Regions from separate parts of the Blautia sp. SF-50 genome, predicted to be linked through region 1. Evidence: predicted binding sites of a transcription regulator. Region 1 holds the regulator's gene; each other region holds the start of a gene.
What was found. Region 1 encodes Rex, which represses fermentation and respiration genes when NADH is low (regulators of the CRP and FNR family bind a similar motif). Its sites were predicted from a motif close to ATTGTTAANTANTTAACAAT; they were not measured.
Positions count from the first base shown of each region.

Region 2: a site for Rex is predicted at 5,709-5,728, ahead of pckA (phosphoenolpyruvate carboxykinase (ATP)). Genes of this name have one in related genera too.
Region 3: a site for Rex is predicted at 889-908, ahead of BLP57_RS01805 (CoB--CoM heterodisulfide reductase iron-sulfur subunit B family protein). Genes of this name have one in related genera too.

Region 1 covers NZ_FMUW01000002.1:240,491-247,637, reverse strand. Annotated here, with positions in the region: gene alr (alanine racemase) at 11-1,180, opposite strand; gene BLP57_RS02395 (NAD(P)H-hydrate dehydratase) at 1,177-2,694, opposite strand; gene BLP57_RS02390 (redox-sensing transcriptional repressor Rex) at 2,756-3,403, opposite strand; gene BLP57_RS02385 (ABC-F family ATP-binding cassette domain-containing protein) at 3,618-5,534, shown strand; gene BLP57_RS02380 (pyridoxamine kinase) at 5,565-6,431, opposite strand; gene pdxR (MocR-like pyridoxine biosynthesis transcription factor PdxR) at 6,524-7,147, shown strand, end outside.
Region 2 covers NZ_FMUW01000007.1:124,345-131,491, reverse strand. Annotated here, with positions in the region: gene BLP57_RS06565 (PTS transporter subunit IIABC) at 1-582, shown strand, start outside; gene BLP57_RS06560 (PRD domain-containing protein) at 825-1,652, shown strand; gene BLP57_RS06555 (LysR family transcriptional regulator) at 1,681-2,559, opposite strand; gene BLP57_RS06550 (YoaK family protein) at 2,726-3,373, shown strand; gene BLP57_RS06545 (DUF4866 domain-containing protein) at 3,389-4,144, shown strand; gene BLP57_RS06540 (threonine/serine ThrE exporter family protein) at 4,240-5,568, opposite strand; gene pckA (phosphoenolpyruvate carboxykinase (ATP)) at 5,890-7,147, shown strand, end outside.
Region 3 covers NZ_FMUW01000002.1:112,397-119,543, forward strand. Annotated here, with positions in the region: gene BLP57_RS01800 (L,D-transpeptidase family protein) at 1-596, shown strand, start outside; gene BLP57_RS01805 (CoB--CoM heterodisulfide reductase iron-sulfur subunit B family protein) at 971-1,765, shown strand; gene BLP57_RS01810 (4Fe-4S dicluster domain-containing protein) at 1,762-2,151, shown strand; gene BLP57_RS01815 (CoB--CoM heterodisulfide reductase iron-sulfur subunit A family protein) at 2,156-4,144, shown strand; gene BLP57_RS01820 (hydrogenase iron-sulfur subunit) at 4,135-4,578, shown strand; gene BLP57_RS01825 (4Fe-4S dicluster domain-containing protein) at 4,566-5,540, shown strand; gene BLP57_RS01830 (4Fe-4S dicluster domain-containing protein) at 5,544-6,581, shown strand; gene BLP57_RS01835 (FAD/NAD(P)-binding protein) at 6,574-7,147, shown strand, end outside.

The DNA of each region.
Region 1 (7,147 bases):
ATTTACGGATCTACTGGAAAAAGCTCTCCTCTTCTCCGCATTCCTTACCGTCTTTGATATAAACCCGCGGAACACGTTTACTGATCCCGCAGACAAATTCATAGGAAAATCTTCCGGAAAGATCTCCCAGTGTCTCCACACTGATAAATTCCTCTCCATCTCTTCCCATCAGGGTGACCTCGTCCCCGGCCTTCACCTCCGGGATATCTGTGACATCAACCATAAACTGATCCATGCAGACACGTCCGAGGATCGGAGCTTTTTTGCCCCGGATCAGGACCCAGCCCTTATTGGAAAGCTGTCTCGGATAGCCATCTGCATAACCTACGGGGATCGTTGCCATTCTGGTAAAGCGTTCTGTAACAAACGTTCCTCCATAGCTTACCGCTGTTCCACGTTCCACATTTTTCACATAGGATACATGACTTTTCAGCTCCATTGCAGGTGTCAGCTTCACAATATCACGTTCTACCTCCTCTGACGGATAAATACCGTAAATGGTGATACCGGCACGAACGACATTGAGATTTGCTTCCGGAACACGGATGATACCTGCACTGTTGGAGCAGTGACGTACCGGAATATGAACACCTCTTTTTTCCAGAAGCTCTGCAAAACGGAGATAACGGTCCAGCTGCACCAGTGCAGGAGAACGGTCGGTCTCATCCGCCCTGGCAAAATGGGTAAACATTCCCTCGATCACCAGATTCGGGATTTTTGAGATTTTTTCGATCTTTATCGCATTTTCCGGAATATCCGCATATCCAATCCTTGTCATTCCCGTATCCAGAGCCAGATGAATATGTACATTTTTTCCAATACGTGCACCTGCTTTTGCATATTCTGCTGCTGTATTAAGATCCGATATGGTGATCCGGATATCATTGGCTGCAAGCTCTTCATAATATTCCTCAAATACAAGGCCAAGGATCAGGACAGGCTTGGTGATCCCTGCATGCCGAAGTTCCAGCGCCTCCTCTGCAGTAGCTGTTGCAAATCCCCAGATATAGTCATAGTCCTGGATCAGACGGGCAATAGCTCTGGCACCATGACCATAACCGTCCGCCTTGATCACAGCGATGATCTTTGTCCCTTCTTTGACATTTTTATGCATTTCCTCAAAATTGTGGGCAATGGCATCCAGTGATACCACTGCTTTTACTCTCTCGTATTTCTTCATAACTTCGACTCCTCTTCACCTATAGCTAATGCCTTGGGCAGATATTCTATGATATCTCCTGCCAGCATACTGCGCTTTCCTTTTTCAGCGGCTGCAAGATCGCCGCAAAGTCCGTGAAGATAAACACCTAACGCGGCCTTTAAAACCATGGGAGGCTGTTCCTCCGTTTTCAGATACATACATAACACTGCTGCCAGGATCCCGGAAAGCACATCTCCGCTTCCTGCAGTTGCCATTCCGGAATTACCGGAAAGATTCAGATACATCTGGCCTTTCTCATCTGCGATCACCGTACATGCATCCTTCAGTACGCACACAGAGCCTGTTTCCGCAGCACATTTCAGTGCAGTATCTGCGATCTCATGCTGGATCTCCTGGATCGTTCTGCCACTGAGCCGGCTCATTTCTCCGATATGCGGTGTCAGGACTACATGCTCTCCCAGATACTGATACCACTGTGGATGTGAAGCCAGAAGGTTCAGGCCGTCCGCATCCAGGATCAGCGGCTTTTTCTCCCGGGCAGCCGCCGTGAGAAACCACTGTTCTCTCTCACGGCTGGCCACTGATGTTCCAAGTCCCGGTCCGATCACGATCACATCACACCAGGATAGAAGCTGTTCATTGGATTCCTGATCAAAGCGGCTGCAGACCATAGCCTCCGGAAGGAGTATCTGCAGTGGGATCCTGTTGGCTTCCACAGTCTGGATCTTTACCATTCCCGCACCGGCACGAAGTGCTGCACTGGCGCTTAAATAAGCGGCTCCGCACATTCCCTCACTTCCGGTCACAAAGAGCACTTTTCCGAAGGTACCCTTGTTTCCGCCGGGATCACGTTCCGGAAACAGCTTCAGATCTTTATTTTCCAGACAGGCGGCAGATGCAGTCACAGCTTCTTGCTCATAGATCCCGATATCGGCGGTAACGATCCTTCCTGCATACAGTCTTCCCGGATAAAAGCAAAGACCTCTTTTCCGGTAGGCAAATGTGACAGTCAGATCGGCGCTGAAGGCAATTCCCATTTCCAGGCCAGTATCTCCGTTCACTCCTGACGGGATGTCAACTGCGATCTTTTTGGCCCTCGCACTGTTCATCTCATGGATGATATCAGCATAATGCCCCTCGATCGGACGCGTCAGGCCTACCCCAAACACGGCATCTACTATAGTAGTATATTCACTCCACTGCGGGTTATTCACCTCCGGGACACGATAACCGGAAGCGATCTTATACTGAAGAGCAGTCTCTCTGGTCATTTTATCTTTGTTTCCGACCATATAAAACTCTACCCGGATCCCCTTCAGATGGAACAATCTGGCAACAGCGATACCGTCACCGCCATTATTTCCGCTTCCGCAGACTACCAGGATCCTTTCGTCCTTCTGGAGATACTTTTCTGTTTCCTCTACCACCTTCAGTGCTGCCCGCTCCATCAGAACCTCGGAGGGAACTCCGATCTCACGGATCGTTGTGGAGTCCAGATCCTTCATTTCTTTGCAGGTAACAAGCTTCTTCATTCTGTCTTCTGCCTCCCCTCTGTCATAGAGAAAGCTGCCGTTTCCGGCAGCTTAACAATTCTTACTTATCCACATGTTCCTGCCTGTATTTACTGAGATTATAAGACAGTGTCATCAGACTCTCGGAAAGATGAACGTTCTCTACGATCACATCATCCGGTGTCTCAAGATCGAGATGTGCAAAATTCCAGATTGCCTTGATCCCGTTCTCCACCAGGATATCCGCCATTTCCTTGGCTTTATTCTTGGGAAGTGTCAGAATCGCGATCTCCACGTTATTCTCTCTCAGGAAAAACGGAAGCTCACTGAGCATTTGGATCTCAAGTCCACGGACTGCGATGCCCTCAAGCACAGGATTTACGTCAAAGATACCAACCAGCCTGAACCCGCGCTTCTCAAAATCCACATAATTGGCAAGTGCCTGTCCCAGATTACCGGCACCCAGGATGATCATCGGATGAACGGTATCCAGTCCCAGGATCTTACCGATCTCTGTATAAAGATAGTGTACATTATAGCCATACCCCTGCTGCCCAAAACCGCCAAAATTATTAAGATCCTGACGGATCTGAGAAGCTGTGGTATGCATCTTCTTACTTAATTCATTGGAAGAAATACGTTCTACATTATCTTCCATCAGCTCTCCTAAGTAGCGGTAATAGCGTGGCAGACGCTTAATCACCGCTTTCGAGATTTGTTTTGTCTCCACGATAGTTTTCCTCCTTACCTTACACTAGGTTAATTATAACGAATTGACATTTTCCTGTCAATTAAAGTTGTCTATTCTGTACAAATTTCTTTATATTTTTTCTAATAATTGATTTTTTCTTTGAAATCCCGGCAGTTTCCGTTATAATAGGTGGAGGATTTTTCCCTGTTCAGACATAAACAGGGGTGATTCTTTATACAGGAGGACAGTTTTTATGATTTTATCATGTCAGAATATATGCAAGGCCTTTGGCGAAAAAGTAATTTTAAATGATGCATCCTTTCACATTGAAGACCGTGAAAAGGCTGCTCTGATCGGCTGCAACGGTGCAGGAAAGACCACACTGCTGCGTATCATCATGCAGGAGCTTTCTGCTGATTCCGGTACCGTGGTGCTTGCCCGGGATAAAAATATCGGCTATCTTGCCCAGTACCAGGATATCCACGGACATCATACCATCTACGAAGAGCTTCTTACCACCAAGCAGCACATCATCGATATGGAACGCCGTATCCGCAATATGGAACAGGAAATGAACACGGTGACCGGTGATGAGCTGAACCGTCTGATGGAAACCTATACCCGCCTGACCCATCAGTTTGAGCTGGAGAACGGATACGCTTACAAAAGTGAGCTGACCGGTGTCTTAAAGGGTCTCGGCTTCACGGAGGAAGATTATGACAAGCAGATCGAAACTCTTTCCGGCGGTCAGAAAACCCGTGTGGCGCTGGGCAAGATGCTTCTTTCCAAGCCGGATATCCTGCTTCTGGATGAGCCAACCAATCACCTGGATATGGAAAGCATCTCCTGGCTGGAAACTTATCTTCTGAATTATCCGGGAGCTGTTTTTATCGTCTCCCATGACCGTTATTTTCTGGATAAGGTGGTCACCAAGGTCATTGAGATCGAAGCCGGACAGACCCGCGTATACAGCGGCAACTACTCTGCCTATGCTCTCAAGAAGGCTCAGCTTCGTGACGCACAGTACAAGGCATACTTAAATCAGCAGCGGGATATCAAGCATCAGGAAGCCGTTATCGCCAAGCTGAAATCCTTTAACCGTGAAAAATCCATCAAGCGTGCGGAAAGCCGTGAAAAAATGCTGGACCGTGTACAGAGGATCGAAAAGCCTCTTGAGCTCCAGGACCGGATGCGTATCTCGCTGGAACCACGGGTGTTAAGCGGAAACGATGTGCTCCACGTGGAAGCGCTTTCCAAGGCCTTTCCGGGACAGACCCTGTTCTCCGATATCTCCTTTGATATCAAACGCGGCGAGCGTGTGGCACTGATCGGAAACAACGGAACCGGAAAGACCACCATGCTGAAGATCATCAACGGTCTTATTGAGGCAGATGCCGGCAAATTTTCCCTTGGTTCCAAGGTGCAGATCGGTTATTACGATCAGGAACATCATGTTCTGCACATGGACAAAACAATTTTCCAGGAGATCTCCGATACTTATCCGACTCTCACAGAGACTGAGATCCGAAATATGCTTGCTGCATTTCTCTTTACCGGAGATGATGTTTTCAAGGAGATCTCCGCACTTTCCGGTGGAGAAAGAGGCCGTGTTTCCCTTGCAAAGCTGATGCTTTCCGAAGCCAACTTTCTGATCCTTGACGAGCCTACCAACCATCTGGATATTGCCTCCAAGGAGATCCTGGAGGAAGCACTGGTCAGCTACACCGGTACAGTCCTTTATGTATCCCATGACCGTTACTTTATCAATCAGACTGCGACCAGGATCATGGAGCTGACAAACCAGGCAGTGGTAAATTACATCGGTGATTATGATTACTATCTGGAAAAGAAGGAGGAGCTGACCAGTACCTATGCACCGGGAAGCACTTCTCCGGAGGCACCTGCAGAAGAAAAAGCGGTTTCCGAGAACAAGCTTTCCTGGCAGCAGATGAAGGAAGAACAGGCAAAGAAACGAAAACGGGAAGCCGAGCTGAAAAAAGTCGAAGCCCGTATCGAAGAGCTGGAAACAAGAGACAGCGAGATTGACGAAACCATGGTCCTTCCGGATGTCTGTACCAATGTAGCGGAATGTACAAAGCTAAGCCGCGAAAAAGCAGCCATCGCTGAAGAACTGGAAGAGCTTTATGAAAAATGGGAAGAGCTGGCCTGACGGTCAGCTCTTTTTTATCCCCTTATGTTTTTATGGAAGCAGCATGCCGAGATGCTGTTCAAAGCATACGCCATCGTTACGGTCTGTTCCTTCCTCCACCGCATCCCGGATCGATGCCGAGATAAAGTCCACGGCCAGCTCTGCACAGGTTTTCATGGAATATCTTTTTACCAGCCCTGCACTGAGCACGGATGCAAAAAGATCTCCTGTCCCGGAATAGCTTCCGCCGGATTTCTCTGCAAATACCCAGGAGCTGTTTCCGTTTTCCAGGACAAGATTTCCCATTTTCAGAGACTGCCCCTCCTCCCTGTGATCCACTCCGGTGATCACAACGGCAGGAAGTGAAAATTTCCGGGCAAGTCCGCACCCGATCTCCCGGATCTCTTCCATCCGCCGGGCCTCTGATGCCTTTTGCAGTTCCTTCCAGATCTCCTCCATTTTTTCTTTTCCGTAGAGAAGAAGGAGGGCTTCCGTAAGGTTCGGTGTGATCACATAGGAACGACGTGTCAGTTCGCAGAACCGGCTGCGAAGCTCTTCTGTATAGATCGGATAAACCGCGCCGTCATCCCCCATCACCGGATCTGTAAGGATCAGAGTATCCTTCCCTGCAAACGCATCCATAAATTTCAGAATCCTGTCTGCCTGCTTATCATCAGAAAGAAATCCAGTATAGATCCCATCCGGGAAAAATCCTCTTTTTTTCCACTGCTCCATATATGGTTCCATATGCTCTGTGAAATCCTCACAGAAATAACTTTCATAACCGGTCTGGTTGCTTAAAACAGCGGTGGGAAGTGGACACGCCTGGACCCCCATCACCGAAATCACCGGGATCGCTGCTGTCAGTGAACATTTCCCCAGCCCGGAAAGATCATTGATCACTGCTATTTTTTTCATGGTAATTCTCCAGTCTTGAGTTTTTTTCTGTAATATTATAGAATGAACTGTCAGGTTTACGCAATCATTTTTGGAAGGAAATCATCATACTTATGTTAAATATATCTGCAGAACACAAAAAAGAACACCTTTATCTGGAGGTTTATCACTATTACCGGAAGCTGATCCTGGAAGGCCGTCTCCTTCCCGGAAGCAAAATGCCCTCCCTCCGCAAATGCGCCCAGGAGCTGAAGCTGAGCCGTACCACCATCGAAAATGCCTATCTTCTGCTGGCAGCAGACGGCTATATCATCGCCAGGGCACAGAGCGGCTATTATGTCACCGGCATTGCTTCCAAGCAGCATCTGCTTACCCCCGAAAAACAGGATAAGGATATCACGCCCTGCCTTTATGATTTTGCCTCTTCCGGTGTTGACCGGGAAAGCTTCCGTTTTGATCTGTGGCAGCGTTACATCAAAAGCGCCCTCCGCCAGGGCGACCGTATGCTTTCTTATGGCGAACCCCAGGGCGAAAGCGATTTCCGGGAGGTTCTCGCAGACTATATCCGGGAACGCAGAAATGTGATCTGCTCCCCGGATGACATTGTAGTAGGGGCCGGTCTCCAGCCCCTTCTCCAGATCCTCTGCCCTCTGATCCATGAACGGAAAACCGTTTCGTTCCCCACACCGTCCTTCACCACATGCAGCACCATCTTTCAGGATTACGGCTTTGATGTC
Region 2 (7,147 bases), on a different contig from region 1:
AATGCGGAAAATCAGGCTCAGTCTGATACAGAGCGTACAGCAGAAAGTACAGGTGAGGCTGCTCAGAACACAGCTCCGACATCCGAAGCCAACACGCAGCCGGAGAAAAAGGTTCTCAGAACAGCGATTGTCTACAGCCCGGTAACCGGTATCGCCGCAGACCTTTCCACAGCGCCGGATGAAGGCTTTGCGGAAGGAATGATGGGAGAGGGTGCTGTAGTCACACCGAAGGACCCGGTGATCTGTGCTCCGGAAGACGGCGAGGTAGAGTTTATTTTTGACACAAAGCATGCCATCGGATTCCAGACAGATACAGATCTTCCTATGCTCCTCCATATCGGCATTGACACTGTAAAACTGGAAGGAAAAGGCTTCGAGATCCTGGTAGAGCAGGGACAGCATGTAAAAAAAGGCGAGCCGTTGATGAAGATTGACATCCCGTATCTTACAGAAAACGCTCCGTCCTTATGTTCTCCGATCCTTTGCACAGAGATCGAGGATAATCAGAGAGTACGCCTTCTTGCCAATGGAGAGATCAAGGCAGGAGAGCCGCTGTTCGCAGTAGAGACTGTGGAAGAATAGGAAATTTTTCAGCAATAATAATATAGAAGATTGGTTTTGTGAAAAGCGCGCCTAATGCCCGGGCGCGCTTTTCCTGTGGCAAAGAAAATAACTGTCTGTCAGAAGGACTTTACACAAAAGAAAGATTCTGTTACGATAAAGAAAATCAACAGCTGCAGACAAAAATGTCGACTGAAAATCCGGGGCAGACAGTGGTGGAATGTGGAAAAGCAGCAGGATATATAAAAATGGTGGGGAAAAAGATGTACAGAGTGAGCAAGGTATTGAACAATAACGGCATCATTGCCATAAATATGGAAGAAAACCAGGAATATGTACTTCTGGGAAAAGGTGTGGGATTTGGAAAGAAGGTCAGCCAGCGTTTTGAGGCTCCGGCAGACTGTACTATTTACAGGCTGGCTCAGGAGACAGAACGTGGCTCAGCAAAAGAACTGGCAAAGAGCGTAGCACCGGAATTTCTGGAGATCGCAGATGAGATATTGAGAGAAGCTGAGAAGACCTTTGGGGATACCATAGACAGAAGGATCCTGTTTCCCCTTGCTGATCATATTTCCTTTGCAGTGGGACGTATCCGGAATCATGAGCAGATCAGCAATCCTCTGACGGATGATATCAAGGTGCTTTTTTACAGCGAATTCAAGGTGGCGGAGGTATTGAAGAAGATCCTGAAGGAGCGGATGGATATTGAGATCGACGAGCATGAGGTGGGATATGTGGCACTTCATATTCACTCAGCACTTGGAGATGAAAAGGTGTCTGTTGCCATGCAGACAGCAAGAACGGTACGGGAATGCATTGCCATGATCGAGATGGCCACAGGAAGAAAGATCGATGTGATCTCTCTATCCTACAACCGTATGATGAACCATATCAAATATATGGTAGCCCGTGTCTCCACAGGGGAGACACTGAAGCTGGATATGAATGAATATATAGAAGAAAAATATCCGGAATCCTACAGGATCGCAGAGGATGTCTGCGAGAGCCTGGGCAAAAGCCTTGGGAAAAAGCTGGACCCTATCGAGATCGGTTATCTTGCCATGCATATTGAGCGGACAGTAGAGCAATAAATATAAATGGCTGATCCGCCTCAGGGATTTACACAATAAATTCAATGGCTTTTTTGACAGCAGTACTCATGGTAGTACTGCTGTTTGTGACTAGGCAGACTTCCCTCTGGGGGAGCGGCTCTTTAAGCTGAAGGGCAAAAATCTTCCCGTCATTGATCACTTCCCGGGCAAGGGGTTCCGGGTAAAAGCCGATTCCCAGATTATGGACGATCATGGGAAGGACCTGGTCTGTAGTTGCTGCCTCGATGTCAGGATGAAAAGAAACACGGTTTTCCATAAAGTAATTCATATACATTTCTCTGGTGCTGGTCCCTTCCGCAAGACCTACAAAGGGCAGGTCCTGAAGCTCATGGATGCTGATGGGGGCAGTGGTCAGATCCTTATATTTGCTTCCACACACAAGGATCTCCCGGTAACGCAGGAGACTTTTTTTCTGTAAAGGCTTGCGGATGGAGATCGGAGTGGTGACAATAGCGAAATCCACCGCATAATTTTTCAGTGCCTGTACTGCCTGAGGAGTAGAATGGTTAAAGAGGCGCAGGCGAACATGGGGATATTGCTCGCGGAACAGCTCCAGCTTTTCCAGAAGGATCAGACGCAGGGCATTTTCGCTGGCGCCGATGGAAACCAGACCATGCTCCAGCTCTCCGTTCTGGCGGATTTCCTCCTCGCCGATGGACAGCTGCTCAAAAGCCAGGGCAACGTGTTCATAAAGCTGGCGGCCTTCCGGTGTAAGTGCGATTCCCTTGTTGGAGCGGAGAAAGAGCGTACATTTCAGCTCCTGCTCCAGGTTGTTCATACAGCGGGTGATATTTGGCTGATTGTTGTGAAGAGCTCTTGCTGCCTTGGTAAAGCTCTTATACTGGGCTACATAATAAAAGATCCGGTAGTAGTCGTAAGTGATCATATATTGTCTCCATCCTGTGATATGATTTTAATATGTTTACGATATTAATAATACTTTTTACATTTGCTTCTGAGCAAACTATAATACACCCGAGGAAAAAAATCAATGACAGGAGTGATTTAGAGTGGTTTCAGGAGGCAGAAAGCTGCAGAGCGCAGACCGGCAGATGTCAGAAGCTTTTATCACAAGTGTATTTCTGGCAATGTCCGGCGGATTTCAGGATGCCTACACATACTTTACAAGAGATGAGGTGTTTTCCAACGCCCAGACAGGCAACGTGGTTCTGATGAGCCAAAATTTTATGACAGGACAGTGGGGAGACGGTTTAAGGTATCTGTTTCCTATTTTAGCCTTTGCCATTGGTGTTGTAGCGGCGGAGCGGATCCAGAGTACCTTTAAATATGCAAAAAAACTTCACTGGAGGCAGATGATCCTGCTGATCGAGATCCTGATCCTTTTTGCGGTGGGATTTATGCCGGGAGAATTGGATATGCTGGCAACCGTACTGGTATCCTTTTCCTGCGCCATGCAGGTACAGACCTTCCGGAAGGTGGGCGGTTATTCCTATGCAAGCACCATGTGCATCGGAAATTTACGAAGCGGCACGGCGGCGTTGTCCGTGTATTGTCGTGAAAAACGTCCGGAACAGCTGAAGCAGGCTCTTTATTATTTCGGGATAATTTTCTTTTTTGCCATTGGAGCCGGCGGCGGAGGAAATCTGTCCATGAGGCTGGGGATCCCGGCAATCTGGGTATCGGATGTTTTGCTTCTGATCAGCTTTATTCTGATGTTTTCCAGTAAACATAGAGATTAGAAAGGGTGAGGAATTGTGGAAAACAGCACATTATTCCCAAGAGAGGAAAAGGCAGAGCTTTTATTTGAAAAGATCCTGAAGGATCCGGAGGCGTGCAGACGGCTGACTGAGACCTTCTATGAATCCATGGATGCGGATACAGACATAGAATGCGGATATCTTCCTCCGGAAAAATTCGCCTATGCATTGCTGGACGCATATAAAAACCGTGATCTGACTGCTCTCCTTATGGCGATCTGCCAGAACAGTATGTTTGATCTTCTGCGAAATTCTTTTCTGGCACCGTTCAGGTTCAATGCAGATGGACAGGAGAATCCGGTATTTCTCACAGATGAAAAAGGAAATTTTCTGCGGGAAAAGGGAATTCATGTAAGTGATAGGGATTACGACCGGTTCCGCAGGATATACAGGGAGAAGCAGGGCGTAAAGATGTATCTGGCGTATGGCTACCGGAAGCGCCATGCCTATGATGAAGATACCATGGAAGTAGAAGAGTACAAAATGGGCGAACATATCGGTGTGCTGCTGGTGTATGAGCTTCCGGACAGCGTAAGGGAAAAGGAAACGGAGGCACAGGCCTATGCGGCTGTATGGGATATCATGATGGCAATTCAGAAGAAGCTTCCAAGAGCCTTTGTATATTATGGGCAGGATTCTGTGGAGGATGGTGGAAAACGTTATGACGGACTGGGCGTTTTTCTCCCCATCCATAAATTTGCGGACCGCCTGGAAAAAATGATCGGGATCGCGGATGAGATCGTAATGAAATAGAATGTACAAAAAAGGACTGCTTTTGTATTGCTCCGGTTATCAGAAGGATAGCTGATGACCGGAAGCTACAGAAAGCAGTCCTTTTTGTATGCCAATTAGGTGCAGTAGCGGAACATTTTGTCCGTAAGGATCCTGGCGAAAATAAGGCCCAGGGGAAGAGCAACGATGATCAGGATCGCAGCTGCAAACCAGGAGGCGGAAACATTCAGGGACATGATCCCCAGATTGTAGATCGCCCGGTAGAGATAAAGTCCGGGAACCATGATCACAATGGATGGTACGGTAATGGAAATCCTGGGATATCCCACTTTTGTTTTGATGAGGGAGGCCAGAAGTCCGGCTGTCAGTGCTCCGAAAAAAGCCGCGGCAGCAGGTGGGAAACCGGCAAGATCAACAAGCTCCAGACGTAAAGTGTTGGACAGTGCGCCGATGAAGGCGGCAGCTGCGGCTAGACGGACAGGGCTGTTGAACATGACCGAAAAGCCGAATACCCCGCAGAAGCTTGCCAGAAGCCGGAACAGGATCCTCTGAGCTGCCGAAAGCTCCAGAGGCAGGAAATCCACAGGCTTCAGATGAAGAAGCAGTGCCATCAGCCAGGCAGAGACAGCAGCCACCATTACAACAATAATGGCGTAGGCCAGTCGTTCCAGACCGGAACGCATATCCAGCTTGGCAAGGTCGATCCCGCTTGTGATAAACGGAAAGCCCGGAATGATAAACAGCATGGAACAGATGTACCCGGCCTCATGCTGGACGGAAATGTGGAACAGAAGCTCTGCCAGCTTCAGGAATCCTGCATATACAAGACAGGCAGAGGAAACAGAAACTGCAATGCACATAAACAGAGTAAAATGATGCTTGCCAAGCTTGCAGCGGATGGCGTTTCCTATGCCTGCGCCTGCAAAAGCCAGGATCATTTCCAGCGGGCCACCGCCCAGAAGAAAAGTAAATGCACCACAGGCCAGTGCAGAAGCCAGGCCCAGGGCGGCAGGGGAATAAAGCCCGTGGATCCGCTCGATCTCATCTAACTGACTGTGCAGTGCTTCACCGCTCATATGGATACCCTCCGCAGGAAAATCACTGACAAAATGTTCCAGCCTGTTCAGTCTGGAAGTATTTACGCCGGTGGTAGTCAGACTAAGTGCATGGGAAAAACTGCTCTCACCGTCAAAGCAGGTGTAGCTTATGGACATCAGTCCGATATCTGCGGAGCAGGTGATACCAAGTGCTTCTGACAAGGTATTCATGGAACTCCGTACCCGCCAGGCACCGGTCCCACAGGAGAGAAGCATCATGCCTGTACGGCCGATCAGGGAAGCTTTTTCGGAAAGAGAAGCTTCGGTAATGGGCTGGCTGTTCCTGGTACTTACGTAGTTGTGCCAAGGGATTTCCATATGATTACGTTTGATCAGAATATCTGACATAGAAATCACTTCTTTCTATATATTAAAATCATATAGTTGCTATTATAAATATATATAATAACTATAATCAGATATATTGTAGCCATTATTCTGAAAAAGTCAAGTATAGATGGAGTAAAATCTGACAGTACCAAAACGTCACTGTTAAAGATTTATCATTTTTTTGCGGAAAATGAATTTTTTTGGTTGCTTTTACGTACAATTTATGTATAATTGTGGATAGGGATGTTGGAATGACCAATTCCTATGGCAGGATGACAAAAACCTGCAGCAGTAGGTGGCTATCATAATTACTATTAAAGAAGAGAGGTAAATGTTAAGATGGCAAAAATCGATTTAACAAAGTATGGTATTACCGGAACAACTGAGATCGTGTACAATCCTTCTTACGATGTATTATTCGAGGAAGAGACCAAACCGGAGCTTGAAGGATTTGAGAAGGGTCAGGTCAGTGAGCTTGGTGCTGTCAATGTAATGACAGGTATCTACACAGGACGTTCCCCTAAAGACAAATATATCGTTATGGATGAGAACTCCAAGGACACAGTTTGGTGGACATCCGATGAGTACAAGAACGATAACCATCCGGCAACTCAGGAAGCATGGAATGCAGTTAAAGATCTTGCCAAGAAGGAGCTTTCCAACAAGAAACTTTTCGTAGTAGATGCATTCTGCGGAGCTAACAAAGACACACGTATGGCTATCCGTTTCATCGTTGAGGTTGCATGGCAGGCACACTTCGTAACAAACATGTTCATTCAGCCGACAGCTGAGGAGCTTGAGAACTTTGAGCCGGATTTCGTTGTTTACAACGCATCCAAGGCTAAAGTTGAGAACTACAAAGAATTAGGACTTAACTCTGAGACAGCTGTAATGTTCAACATTACAAGCCGTGAGCAGGTTATCGTTAATACATGGTACGGCGGAGAGATGAAGAAAGGTATGTTCTCCATGATGAACTACTATCTGCCGCTGAAGGGCATCGCTTCCATGCACTGCTCTGCAAACACAGACCTTAACGGAGAGAACACAGCAATCTTCTTCGGTCTTTCCGGAACAGGTAAGACAACACTTTCCACAGATCCTAAGCGTCTTCTGATCGGTGATGACGAGCATGGCTGGGATGACAACGGAGTATTCAACTTCGAGGGTGGATGCTACGCTAAGGTTATCAACCTTGACAAAGAGTCTGAGCCGGACATCTACAATGCGATCAAGAGAAACGCTCTTCTTGAGAACGTAACACTTGATGCTGAGGGCAAGATCGACTTCGCTGACAAGAGCGTAACAGAGAACACACGTGTTTCTTATCCGATCAACCACATCGAGAACATTGTTCGCCCTGTATCTTCTGCACCGGCAGCGAAAGAGGTTATCTTCCTGTCCGCAGATGCATTCGGCGTACTTCCTCCAGTATCTATCCTGACACCGGAGCAGACACAGTACTACTTCCTTTCCGGATTCACAGCTAAGCTTGCTGGTACAGAGCGTGGAATCACAGAGCCTACTCCTACATTCTCCGCATGCTTCGGACAGGCATTCCTTGAGCTTCATCCGACAAAATATGCTGAGGAGCTCG
Region 3 (7,147 bases), 130 kb from region 1:
TCAGTGAGCTTGCCAACAAATACAATACCATTTATGTTCCCCGCACCTTTCATACATCTGCGGGAACGGATGTGACCATTGAGGGAAATGAGTACGGATACCGGATCGATCAGGACGGAGAATATGCGCAGCTTCTGGAAGACCTGAAAAGTGGTACTGCTGTAACAAGAGAGCCTGTTTACAGCAAAAAAGGATACCAGAGAAACGGAACAGACGATCTGGCAGGCAGTTACATAGAGGTCAGTCTGGATGCACAGCATTTGTGGCTGTACAAGGACGGATGCCTTGTGACGGAAACAGATATTGTCAGCGGTAAGCCGGTGAAGGGGCGTGAAACATATCGTGGTGCATGGCCGATCGCCTACAAGGCGAGTCCCTTTAACCTTACCAGCAATGAATATGGTTACGATGTAAAGGTTAATTACTGGATGCCTTTTGTCTACGGACAGGGACTTCATGATGCGTCCTGGCAGTCATCCTTTGGCGGGAACCGTTATAAAACCAACGGAAGCCACGGCTGCATCAATCTGCCTAAGGATCAGGCAGCACTGATCTATAACACCATTGATGCAGGTTATCCGATCATTATTTACTGATAGGAGCAAAAAAGCTTCGGAGAGATCCGGAGCTTTTTTTATGCCCGAAAATGAAAATTATCATGGAAGCAGGATCGTAAATGATAAGGCTTTTCAAAAGTACGTTAAAAAAAACACAAAAAAATATCGAAAAAGCCTTGTCGAAACAGAAATAACGTGATATGATGATTTCGGAAATCGAGCTAATACACTTCTTAATTGCGGAGGAAGAGTGTTTTTCTCTTTTATTTGGGTGCAAATTGATAAAAAACTCAAATAAGTGTTAGTTGAGATTTCATTTTTTTATTCATGTATCGTTAAAAAAAAGACAATATATGAACAAGAATATCTACTATAAACGTCAGATTTTAGACTAAGAAAGGATAATGAAAGGTATGAAGTACAGTTATTATCCGGGTTGCACCCTGAGAACAAAGGCCAAAGATCTGGATGAGTATGCCAGAGCCAGTGCCGCAGCCCTTGGGTTTGAGCTTGAGGAGATCGAGGACTGGCAGTGTTGTGGTGGTGTTTATCCGCTTGGCACAGACGAGATCGCCACAAAGCTTTCTTCCGTCCGTGCGTTAAACCAGGCAAAAGAAAAAGGCCAGGATCTGGTGACGATCTGTTCAGCCTGTCATCATGTGATCAAGCGTGTCAATGATGATATGAAAAATGTGGAAGATATCCGGACCAGAGCCAACAATTATATGCAGCTGGAAGCTCCCTATGAAGGAGAGACAACCGTTCTCCATTATCTGGAAGTTCTCCGGGACAGAGTCGGTTTTGATAAACTGAAAGAAAAAGTAGTAAATCCTTTTACCGGAAAGAAGATCGGAGCCTATTACGGATGTCTGCTTCTGAGACCTGGAAAGATCATGGCATTTGATGATCCGGAAAATCCAAGGATCATGGAGGATTTTATCCGTGCCCTTGGCGCTGAGCCTGTGATCTATCCTTACAGAAATGAATGCTGTGGAGGATATATATCCCTGAAAGAAAAAGAAATGTCACAGAATATGTGTGAAAAGATTGAAGAAAGCGCAGCAGGCTTTGGCGCAGATATGCTGATCACTGCCTGTCCGCTTTGCAAATACAATCTGAATAAAAATTCCGGAAATAAAATGCCGGTTTACTATTTTACAGAGCTTCTGGCAGAAGCCCTTGGCGTCAAAGAGGAGGTGGCAAAATGAGAGATAACCATTCTGCTGCGGAAAAAATAAAGGAGATCAGCGGGACCAATCCTCTGAAATGTATGAAGTGTGGCAAATGCTCTGCTACCTGCCCATCCTTTGACGAGATGGATATCAAGCCTCATCAGTTTGTGTCCTACGTGATCAATGAAAATATCGAAGCACTTGTAAATTCAGCATCCCTGTGGAAATGTCTTTCCTGTTTTGCCTGTGTGGAGCGCTGTCCGCGAGACGTAAAACCCGGAAAGATCATTGACGGGGCAAGACAGCTGGTTGTTCGGGAAAAAGGCGGAGACTATCTTTCACCAAATGAAATTCCGGAGCTTCTTGATCCGGAGCTTCCTCAGCAGCTGCTTGTAAGTGCGTTCAGAAGATACAGGAGGTGAGAAAGTGCAGAGAATCGGTGTATTTGTCTGTCATTGCGGAAGTAATATTGCCGCTACGGTAGACGTGAAAAAGGTTGTGGAGATCATTGCAAAAGAGCCAGGAGTTGTCCATGCAGAAGATTATCAGTATATGTGTTCCGAAGCAGGACAGTCCAGGATCCAGGAAGCCATCCGTGAAAAAAATCTCACAGGAGTGGTTGTCTGTTCCTGTTCTCCGCGTATGCATGAGGCAACTTTCCGTAAGGCAGCGGAAAAGGCCGGCCTGAATCCATATATGGTGGAGATCGCAAATATCCGTGAGCACTGTTCCTGGATCCACAAGGATATGCAGGAGGCTACGGAGAAGGCCGTGATCCTTGCAAGAGCAGCAGTAGCAAAAGTCAATTTAAATGCTCCTCTTCAGCCGGGAGAAAGCCAGGTTACAAAGAGAGCCCTGATCATCGGAGGCGGTATCGCCGGAATCCAGACGGCTCTTGATATTGCCGATGCAGGCTATGAAGTTGATATTGTGGAAAAAACACCAAGTATCGGCGGAAGAATGTCACAGCTTGACAAAACCTTCCCTACTCTGGATTGCTCCGCATGTATCCTTACTCCAAAAATGGTGGAGGCTGCAGCTCACGAAAAGATCAATATCTATACATACAGTGAAGTAGAAAAAGTTGCAGGTTTTGTAGGAGATTTTACTGTTGATATCCGCAAAAAAGCGCGAAGTGTCAACATGGACAAATGTACAGGCTGTGGAGTCTGCCAGGAAAAATGTCCTTCCAAAAAGATTCCAAATGAGTTCAACAGAGGGCTGAACAACCGGTCAGCTATTTATACTCCGTTTGCACAGGCGATTCCAAATGTTCCTGTGATCGATAGAGAGCATTGCCTGAAATTTAAGACAGGCAAATGTGGTGTCTGCTCCAAAGTATGTCAGGCAGGAGCCATTGATTACGATCAGCAGGATGAGATCGTAACACAGAAATACGGAGCAATCGTGGTGGCAACCGGATTTGATACCATCAAGCTTGACAAATATGATGAATACGCATACAGCCAGAGCAAGGATGTGATCACATCTCTGGAGCTGGAGCGTATCATGAATGCTGCAGGACCTACAAAAGGACATCTTGAGCGCCTTTCCGATGGAAAAGCACCGAAGGAGATCGTATTTATCCAGTGTGTTGGAAGCCGTTGCTCCGATGACCGTGGAAAGCCATACTGTTCCAAGATCTGCTGTATGTACACAGCTAAGCATGCCATGCTGATCCGTGATAAATATCCGGATACCAATGTGACGGTATTTTATATTGATGTCCGTACACCTGGTAAAAACTTCGATGAGTTTTACAGAAGAGCAGTTGAGCAGTATAACGTAAACTACATCAAAGGTCAGGTAGGAAAAGTAATTCCGCAGCCGGATGGAACACTTCTTGTTCAGGGCTCGGACCTTCTTGATAATAAGCAGATCTTCAAGAAAGCAGATATGGTAGTTCTTGCAACAGCCATTGAACCGAATCCGGATGTACGTAAGATTGCTACTATGCTTACTGCAAGTATTGACACCAACAATTTCCTTACAGAAGCCCATGCAAAGCTTCGTCCTGTAGAATCACCGACAGCAGGAATTTTCCTTTCCGGTGTATGCCAGGGACCAAAGGATATACCGGAGACAGTTGCCCAGGCAGGAGCTGCGGCTGTTAAGGCCATAGGACTTCTTGCAAAGGACAAGCTGACAACCAATCCATGTACGGCAAAATCCGACGAGCTTCTCTGTAACGGATGCTCTACCTGTGCAAATGTATGTCCTTACGGAGCGATTTCCTATGAGGAGAAACAGGTCAACGATCACGGTATCCGTGAGACAAGAAGAGTTGCGGTTGTCAATACAGCACTTTGCCAGGGCTGCGGTGCCTGCACAGTAGCCTGCCCGTCAGGAGCCATGGACCTTCAGGGCTTCTCCAACAGACAGATTATCGCGGAGGTGGATGCAATATGTCGATAGAAACAAAGGAAGAATTCAGACCAAAGATCGTGGCATTCTGCTGTAACTGGTGCAGCTACGCCGGAGCAGACCTTGCCGGAAGCAGCCGTTTGAGCTATCCGGCGGATGTAAAGATCATCCGTGTTCCATGTTCCTGCCGTGTCAATCCCATGTTCATCCTCCGTGCCTTTGAAAAAGGAGCCGATGGTGTGATCATGTGCGGATGCCATCCGGGAGATTGCCATTACAGTACCGGAAACTATTATGCAAGAAGACGTATGACACTTCTGTTTTCAATGCTGGATTATATTGGGGTGGAAAACGGAAGAACACGTGTGGAATGGGTATCTGCCGCAGAAGGCGTGAAATTTTCACAGACTATGAATGAGTTTGTTGAGAAGATCCATTCACTTGGTAAAAACGTGAGATTGGAGGATATAAGATGCAGGAGCTGATAAAACGTGCAAAAGAACTGCTTGCAGATGGCACGGTAGTCCGGGTTCTTGGGTGGAAAGCCGGAGATCTTGCCTTTAATCCGGAACCAGCCTATTTTGAAACACCGGAATCTCTGGAGGATTTTGTTTATGATGGATTCTGCGGTGCCAATTTAAGCAAGTATATGATCGAAGCTTCCAAGCTGGAAGGAAAAACCATGGTCTGTCTGAAGCCCTGCGATACATATAGCTTTAACCAGCTTTTGAAAGAGCATCGTGTAGACAGAGAAAAAGCCTATATCGTAGGTGTTGGCTGTAAAGGAAAGCTGGATATTGAAAAGATCCGCAAAATGGGGATCAAGGGTATCCGGGGAATTTCCGGAGCAGAGATTACCGGAGATGCAGAGACATTGACTGTGGATACTGTTTACGGAGAAAAAACCTGTGCATACAAAGATGCCATGCTGGAACGCTGCCATGTATGTAAAGGAAAAGAGCATAAAATTTACGATGAACTGATCGGTGAGTCAAAGGAGACAAAGGACGCTGACCGTTTCGCAGAAGTTGAGCGGATCGAGGCAATGAGTCCGGAAGAAAAATTTGCATTCTGGCAGAGCGAGCTGAGTAAATGTATCCGCTGTAATGCCTGCCGTAATGTATGTCCGGCCTGCAGCTGCCGCAAATGCGTTTTTGACAGCAACAAGTTCGACAGCGCCCAGAAGGCAAATGTGGATTCCTTTGAGGAAAAGATGTTCCATGTGATCCGTGCCTTCCATGTAGCCGGAAGATGTACGGACTGTGGCGAGTGCAGCAGAGTCTGCCCGCAGGGAATTCCCCTTCATCTGTTTAACCGTAAGTTTATCAAGGATATTGATGCGTTTTACGGTGAGTATCAGGCAGGCGAGGATGCGGAGTCAAAGGGTCCGCTTACCAGCTTTACCTTTGAGGATGTAGAGCCAGGGATCGTGGCAGAAAGGGGATAATGTATGTATAAGATCGCAGTAGAAAATCTGCCGGCATTATTCCGGAAAATTGCCGCAGACCAGGAATTATATTTACCGGTAAAGGTAAGTGAACAGGTGAACTTCAAGGCATGGAGCGAGGATGCAGAAGTTTCCCTTGAAACACTGAAAACCGTGAAATCACCGAAGGATGCTTTCTTTCCGCAGAGTGAAAATCTCTATACCTGTAAAAAGGACGGAAAAAATATCAGCATTGAGCCTCAGGCGCTGAAAGACCAGAATTTTGTCGTATTCGGAATGAGAGCCTGTGATGTACAGGGCGTGAAGGTCCTCGACAAGGTGTTTCTTGGGGATCCGGTGGATACTTTTTACCAGGCAAGAAGAGAACATGGAACTATCGTAGCTCTTGCCTGTCATGAACCGGAGGAAAGCTGCTTCTGTAAAGTATTTGGCATTGATGCTGCAGATCCGGAAGCAGATGTTGCAGCCTGGATCATCGAGGGAGAACTTTTCTGGAAGCCTCTCACAGAAAAAGGAAATGCTCTGACAGAAGCTGTGAAGGAGCTTTTGGCAGATGCTGATGAGACAAAGGTAGAAGAGGAGAAGAAGGCAATCCGTGGTATTATCGAGCTTCTTCCATATACACATCTTTCACTGGAAGGATGGGCGCAGGAAGAATACATGGACCGTTTCAATTCTCCTGTATGGGAGAAACTGTACAAGCCTTGTCTTGCCTGCGGAACCTGTACCTTTGTATGTCCGACCTGTCAGTGCTATGACATTAAGGATTACGACACAGGGCACGGTGTTCACCGTTACCGCTGCTGGGATTCCTGCATGTACTCTGATTTTACCATGATGGCTCACGGAAACAACCGTACCAGCCAGATGCAGAGATTCCGTCAGAGATTTATGCATAAGCTTGTTTATTATCCGTTAAATAATGACGGCATGTTCTCCTGTGTTGGCTGCGGCCGCTGCGTGGAGAAATGTCCGGAATCTTTAAATATCGTAAAAGTCATCAAGGCCTTTGAAAAACAGGGAGGTGAAAAGAATGAGTGAATGTACCTGTCATAAAAATTATACACTGGATACGCTGATCCCCAAGGTTGGCGTGATCACAGATATCCGTCAGGAGACACCGGATGTAAAAACCTTCCGTGTGGAAGCTCCGGAGGGTGGAAAGCTTTTCGAGCATATGCCAGGACAGTGTGCCATGGTCTGTGCACCAGGCGTCAGTGAAGGTATGTTTTCCATTACTTCTTCTCCGACTGTAAAGGATTATCAGGAATTCAGTATCAAAAAATGCGGATCCCTTACCGACTATCTCCATAGCCTTCAGGTTGGAGATGAGATCGCGGTTAGGGGTCCATACGGAAATCATTTTCCGGTGGAAGATAAGTTAAAGGGAAAAAATCTCCTGTTCATCGCAGGTGGAATCGGTCTGGCACCTCTTCGTTCCGTGATCAATTATGTGCTGGATAACCGTGAGGATTACGGAACAGTAGATATTCTCTATGGTTCCCGTTCCGCAGATGATCTGGTGCAGCTTAAGGAAATCCAGGAAGTATGGATGAAAACAGAAGGTGTAAATGTATATCTTACCATTGACCGCGAGCAGGAAGGCT